One region of the Thauera sp. SWB20 genome, then DNA from elsewhere that is predicted to be linked to it. Evidence: predicted binding sites of a transcription regulator. Region 1 holds the regulator's gene; the other holds the start of a gene.
The links. Region 1 encodes FNR, which switches genes on or off when oxygen is low (the NO sensors DNR and NnrR bind a similar motif). Its sites were predicted from a motif close to TTGANCTAGNTCAA; they were not measured.

Region 1 (3,232 bases):
ACGCTTCCGTGTGCGGTTCGTGCAGGACGTCGAGGAATCGAAGGCGCTCAATGCGGTGCCGGGCGGGCTGGTCGTGATCTCGGCAAGCGGCATGTGCGATGCCGGTCGGATCAAGCACCACCTGCGCCACAACCTCGGCCGGCGCGAGTGCGCAGTGGTCATCGCAGGCTTCCAGGCTGCCGGCACGCTCGGCCGCCGGCTGGTCGACGGTGCGCACCAGGTCACCCTGTTCGGCGAACGTATCCCGGTACGTGCGCGCATCCATACCATCGGCGGGCTCTCCGCCCACGCCGACCAGCCCGCACTCCTCGACTGGCTGCGCGGCTTCGGCGAGGCGCCGCGGCGCACCTTCGTGGCGCACGGCGAGCCGGCTGCCTCCGCCGCCTTCGTCGAGGCGGTCGAGCGCGAACTGGGCTGGAGCAGGGTCGAGGCGGCGCGGCCCGGCGTGCCGGTCGTGCTCGAGTGAGCGTCCGCGCGCAAGCGGACCGAGAGGGCGGCGAGGGCCGCTCAGGCGTTGTAGCGCGACAGCCGTACCGGATCGTGCAGACTCACACGCTTGCCTTGCACGGTGATCAGGCCGGCGTCGCTGAGGTCGTGGAAGATGCGCGACAGGGTCTCGGGCGTCAGGTTGAGGCGCGAGGCGATCACCTGCTTGCTCGTCGGCAGCGCGATCTCGCAGGGTGCGTCGTTATCGGCCACCTGCAGCAGGTAGCCGATCACGCGCTGGGTGCTCGAGCGCAAGGAGTAGGTCTCCACGTCCTGGATCAGCCCGTGCAGGCGGATCGCCATGCCGGCGAGCAGCTTGCGTGCGAAGGTGGAGTCCTGGTCGATGAGTTCGCTCACCACCGCCTGGCCGACGTGCACCAGCACGGTCTCGCTCAGGGCCTCGGCGAAGACCGGGTAGGGGTGGTTCATGAACATCACGGCCTCGCCGAAGCTCTGCATCGGGCCGATGATCTCGACCACCTTCTCGGTGCCTTGCGAGGACGAGAAGGCGAGCTTGACCTGGCCGGAGACCACGAAGTAAAAGCCGTGCGGCAAGTCGCCGCGCTGGAACAGCACTTCGCCGCGGGCGACCTGGCGCTCGCGGGTGTAGCGCGCGACCAGCTGGATGTCCGCCTCCGACAGTTCGCTGAACAGCGGGATGCGGCGCAGCAGGGAGGGGATGTCGAGCGGGGTCGTGTTGGGCATCTGGAACTCTCCGTCTGGGGACGCAATTTCAATTCGGCCGGTTGTCGAGCGGCGCCCTGACCGGCTTTCGTTAGGATCGTGGATGTACTACCTGATCAAGAACCTGCATGTGACCTGCGTCGTGCTGAGCGCCGCCGGCTTCCTGCTGCGCGGCACCTGGATGCTCACCGGCAACGCCCTGCTGCAGCACCGCCTGACGCGGCTCCTGCCGCACCTCGTCGACAGCACGCTGCTGCTGTCTGCGATCACGCTGGCGGTAATGATCGGGCAATACCCCTTCAGCGCCGGCTGGGTCACGGCGAAGGTGATCGGCCTGCTCGCCTACATCCTGCTCGGCACGTTGGCGCTCAAGCGCGGACGTACCCGTGGCGTGCGGCTCGCCGCCTTCGCCGGTGCGATCCTGGTCTATGCGTGGATCGTGTCGGTGGCGCTGAGCAAGAACGTCGCCGGCTACCTCGCCTGAGCCGTCGAGCCCCGGGTCGTCCCGGCCACGGCGTGCTCAGCGCGCGCCGTGCTGGTGCTGAATCAGGCGCTTGAGGCCGGCGAGGTCGAGCAGGTGTACGTGCTTCTGCTGCACCGCGATCAGCCCGTCCTCCTGGAAGCGCGAGAAGGCGCGCGACACCGTCTCGAGCTTGAGTCCGAGGTAGGAGCCGATCTCCTCGCGCGTCATGCGCAGGTTGAACTCGCTCGGCGAGAAACCGCGCGCCGTGAAGCGCTGCGACATGTTCAGCAGGAAGGCGGCCAGGCGCTCTTCGGCGCGCATCGAGCCGAGCAGCATCATCACGCCGTGATCGCGCACGATCTCGCGGCTCATGACCTTGTGGAACTGAAGTTGCAAGCCCTCGATCTCATGCGACATCTGCTCGAGCTTGTCGTAGGCGATCACGCACACCTCGCTGTCCTCGAGCGCCACCGCGTTGCAGCTGTGGGCCTCGGTGCTGATGCCGTCGAGACCGAGGATCTCGCCGGTCATCTGGAAGCCGGTCACCTGTTCGCGACCGTCCTCGAGCAGCACGTCGGTCTTGAACGAGCCCGCGCGGATCGCGTAGATCGCCTCGAAGGAGTCACCGGCGCGGTACAGATTGTGCTGGCGCTTGACCTTGCGGCGCGCGCCCACCAGTTCGTCGAGCCGGCTCAGCTCACGATCGGACATTCCGAAGGGGAGGCACAACTCGACGAGGTTGCACTGCGAACAGGCCGATTTGAGCCCATCCACGGTAATTGGCACGCTAGCCCTCATCTGCACGATAATCCTGCTTTCCTGACATTAGAGACGCCTGCGCTGGAGTGGCGGGATTGCTAATCACACCCGTTGACCCAAGTCAACCAACATTACGGAGGCTTCTGCCATTGTTCGGCAGACAGCCCGCCAGCAAGATCATGAAAAGCCAGACCGACCTCATCTTCGACCCGCAACTGATCCGCAAATTCGACATCAACGGGCCGCGCTACACGTCCTATCCCACGGCGGACCGCTTCGTCGAAGCCTTCAATGCAGAGGCGCTGCGGGCCTGGCTGGCCAAGCGGGCGGTGGGCGGCGTAAGCAAACCGCTCTCATTATACTTCCACATCCCCTTCTGCAACACGATCTGCTACTACTGCGCCTGCAACAAGATCATTACCAAGGATCATGGGCGCTCGGCCAAGTACCTGAAATATCTCGCGAAAGAAATCGAGATGCAGGCCGCTTGCCTGGAGGGGAGCCGCCAGGTCACCCAGCTCCACCTCGGCGGGGGCACGCCGACCTTTTTGTCGCACGACGAGATGCGCGAGCTCATGGCGGCGGTGCGCGAGCACTTCACGCTGGTGCCCAACGGCGAATACTCGATCGAGGTCGACCCGCGCAAGGTCGATTTCGACACCGTGAAGCTGCTCGCCGAGCTCGGCTTCAACCGCATGAGCGTGGGCGTGCAGGATTTCGCCGAGGACGTGCAGCAGGCGGTCAATCGTATCCAGAGCTTCGACGAGACCAAGCTGGTCATCGACGCCGCGCGCGCCAACGGCTTCAAATCGGTGAGCATGGACCTGATCTACGGCCTGC
Region 2 (3,232 bases), on a different contig from region 1:
CAGTGGGGGCGCGAACTCGGCTTCGACGCGGTCGGCGTGGGCGGGGTCGATCTCGCCGACGCCGAACCCGGCCTGGTCGCCTGGCTGGAGGCCGGCTTCCACGGGGACATGGATTATATGGTGCGCCACGGCATGAAACGCGCGCGCGCCGCCGAACTCCTGCCCGGCAGCGTGCGCGTGATCAGCGTGCGCATGGGCTACTGGCCGGATGCCGCGCCGGCCATGGACGTGCTCGGCGACCCCGAGCGCGCCTATGTGTCGCGCTACGCGCTCGGCCGCGACTACCACAAGCTGGTGCGCAACCGCCTGCAGAAGCTCGCCGACCGCATCAGCGCGGAGGTGCCGCACCAGTACCGCGTGTTCACCGACTCGGCGCCCATCCTCGAAGTCGAGCACGCCAGTCGCAAGGGCCTGGGCTGGCGCGGCAAGCACACCCTGCTGCTCGATCGCACCGCCGGTTCGTGGTTCTTCCTCGGCGAGATCCTCACCGACCTGCCGCTGCCGGTGGACGCGCCGGTGGCGTCGCACTGCGGGCGCTGCACGGCCTGCATCGACGCCTGCCCCACCGGCGCCATCGTCGCGCCCTACCGGCTCGACGCACGGCGCTGCATCTCCTACCTCACCATCGAGCTGCACGGCGCGATCCCCGAGGAGCTGCGCCCGTTGCTCGGCAACCGCATCTACGGCTGCGACGACTGCCAGCTCGTGTGCCCGTGGAACCGCTTCGCCCAGCTTGGCCGGGAGCCCGATTTCGCCCCCCGCCAGGGCCTCGACGACGCCCGGCTGGCCGAGCTCTTCGCGTGGACCGCGGCGGAGTTCTCCGAGCGCACCGCCGGCAGCCCGATCCACCGCATCGGCCACGCGCGCTGGCTGCGCAACATCGCGGTCGCGCTCGGCAACGGCCCGGCGACGCCCGCCGCGCGCGCGGCCTTGCAGGCGCGCGCGGACGACGAGGATGCGGTGGTGCGCGAGCACGTCGCCTGGGCGCTCGCCCGCCTGGCCGCCGCCGCCGGCTAGAATGCGCGCCCGCAAACCGATTCAGGACCGCCCGCCATGGAAGAGCGCATCGTCGTGCTGGAGACCAAGCTGATGGCCGCCGAGGACCTCCTCGACGAGCTCAACCGCACGGTCTGGCGCCAGCAGCAGGAACTCGACCTGCTGCGCCAGCATCTGCATCAGCTCGCCCAGCAGGTCAAGACCCTGCAGCCGGGCGACCCCCTTCGCCCCGAAGACGAGATCCCGCCGCACTGGTGAGCGCGGCCGGCTTGCACGAGGCGGCGGCCTGCTGCGCCGTCGGCCGGCCTAGCCGAGCAGCGCGCCGGTGAGGCTGGAGAGGGTGTCGCCGAAGGCGGTGGTGAGGATGACCAGGATCGGCATGCCGTGGCAGAAGGCGAGCACGGCCCGGCGGATGCGCGGGTGGGCTTCGTGGAGCTCGAGGAAGTAGTTGCACACCAGACGCAGCTTGATCGCCATCACCAGCGACACGCCCACCGCAACCAGCACGGCGTTCGCGTCGGAACGGGCGATGCCCGCGCCGCCCACGCTGAGCAATACCAGCATCAGCCAGGCGAGATCGATCTTGCGTTCGGGGCTCATGCGGGTTTCCTCATCCGAGCAGGTAGAAGAGCGGGAAGATCATCAGCCAGATCATGTCGGTGACGTGCCAGTAGCAGGCGAAGGCCTCCAGCCCGCTGTGCTCTTCGGGGGTGTAGGCGCCCAGGCCCGTACGCGCGATCACCCACATCATGCCGAGCAGGCCCCAGAACACATGCACCAGGTGGGTGAAGGTCAGGTAGTAGTAGCTGACGATGAATACCCCGGCGCTGCCGTCGAGCCCGAGCGCAAAGTTGCGCTGCAGCTCGAAGATCTTGATCGCCGGGTAGCCCAGCCCGAACACGAAGCCGGCGAGCATCCAGCGCACCGTCGCGCGTCGGTCGCCGCGTCGCATCGCGTGCAGCGCGCGCGCCACGCACCAGCCGCTGGTGAGCAGCATCAGGGTATAGCCGGTGCCGGCCAGCAGCGAGAGCCGCTCGGGGCCCGCCTGGAAGGCTTCCGGGTGGTGGGCGCGGGCGATGAAGAAGACCGCGAACAGCAGCGCGAACTCGGTGATCTCGCAGAAGATTCCCACCCACATCGCCTTGCTGCCGGGGATGCGCCCCGCGGCCGCCTGCGGCGGTCGGGGAGCCAGGGTCGGGACTGGAGCGGTCGGGGAGAGGGGCACGGCAAGGGTCACGGCGGGGCGGGCGGCGCAGGGCCGCGTCGATGAGGCACTGAGCGCAAGTCTGCCAGCCTGGCCGCTTGCTTCCCTTGATTCCGCTCAGGAAGTGCGCGCGATGGCGGAATCATGTTTCCGTTCGCGTCAACGACTCTTGCGCTGCATCAACATCCGCTGATCCCCGTCGTGGTCCGATGGCGGCCTTCATCCACGCAAGTCGCACGAGGAGGCAGCCCGTCATGGCGAAAGTGAAGTTCTTCGGAGAAGAGTCGATCCCGCTCGAGATGCACAAGGTCCGCATCGTCCAGAAGCTGAACCTGCCGCCGGTCGAGCGCCGGCTCGAGGCGATCACCGAGGCGGGCAACAACACCTTCCTGCTGCGCAACGCCGACGTGTTCATGGACATGCTCACCGACAGCGGCGTCAATGCGATGAGCGACCAGCAGCTGGCGGCGATGATGATCGCCGACGACAGCTACGCCGGCAGCGCCACCTACACCCGGCTGGAGAACAAGCTGCACGAGATCTTCGGCATGCCCTTCTTCCTGCCCGCCCACCAGGGCCGCGCGTGCGAGAACATCCTCGCCCAGGTGCTGGTGTCCCCGGGCTCGGTGGTGCCGATGAACTACCACTTCACCACCACCAAGGCGCACATCACGCTCAATGGCGGCAAGGTCGAGGAGCTCGTCGCCGACGTGGGCCTCGAGGTGGTCAGCGTGCATCCCTTCAAGGGCAACATGGACGTCGCCAAGCTGCGCGACGTGATCGGCCTGCACGGTGCCGACAAGATCGCTTTCGTGCGCATGGAGGCCGGCACCAACCTGATCGGCGGCCAGCCCTTCTCGGTGCAGAACCTCGCCGACATCCGCAGGGTGTGCGACGAGTTCGGGCTGATGCTGGTGATGGACGCCAGCCTGCTCGCCGACAACCTGCACTTCATCAAGGAGCGCGAGGAGGCCTGCAAGGGCCTGAGCATCCGCGACATCACCCGCCGCATGGCCGACCTGTGCGACGTGA

Region 2: the regulator FNR is predicted to act here: its motif matches at 2,370-2,383, upstream of PO78_RS16765 (cytochrome c oxidase subunit 3 family protein).

Annotation. Positions count from the first base shown of each region.
Region 1 covers NZ_JTDM01000011.1:111,817-115,048, forward strand. Annotated here, with positions in the region: gene PO78_RS02585 (MBL fold metallo-hydrolase RNA specificity domain-containing protein) at 1-466, shown strand, start outside; gene PO78_RS02590 (Crp/Fnr family transcriptional regulator) at 508-1,191, opposite strand; gene PO78_RS02595 (SirB2 family protein) at 1,274-1,654, shown strand; gene fnr (fumarate/nitrate reduction transcriptional regulator Fnr) at 1,691-2,431, opposite strand; gene hemN (oxygen-independent coproporphyrinogen III oxidase) at 2,572-3,232, shown strand, end outside.
Region 2 covers NZ_JTDM01000020.1:637,036-640,267, forward strand. Annotated here, with positions in the region: gene queG (tRNA epoxyqueuosine(34) reductase QueG) at 1-1,017, shown strand, start outside; gene PO78_RS16755 (SlyX family protein) at 1,054-1,254, shown strand; gene PO78_RS16760 (cytochrome C oxidase subunit IV family protein) at 1,303-1,596, opposite strand; gene PO78_RS16765 (cytochrome c oxidase subunit 3 family protein) at 1,607-2,134, opposite strand; gene PO78_RS16770 (tryptophanase) at 2,455-3,232, shown strand, end outside.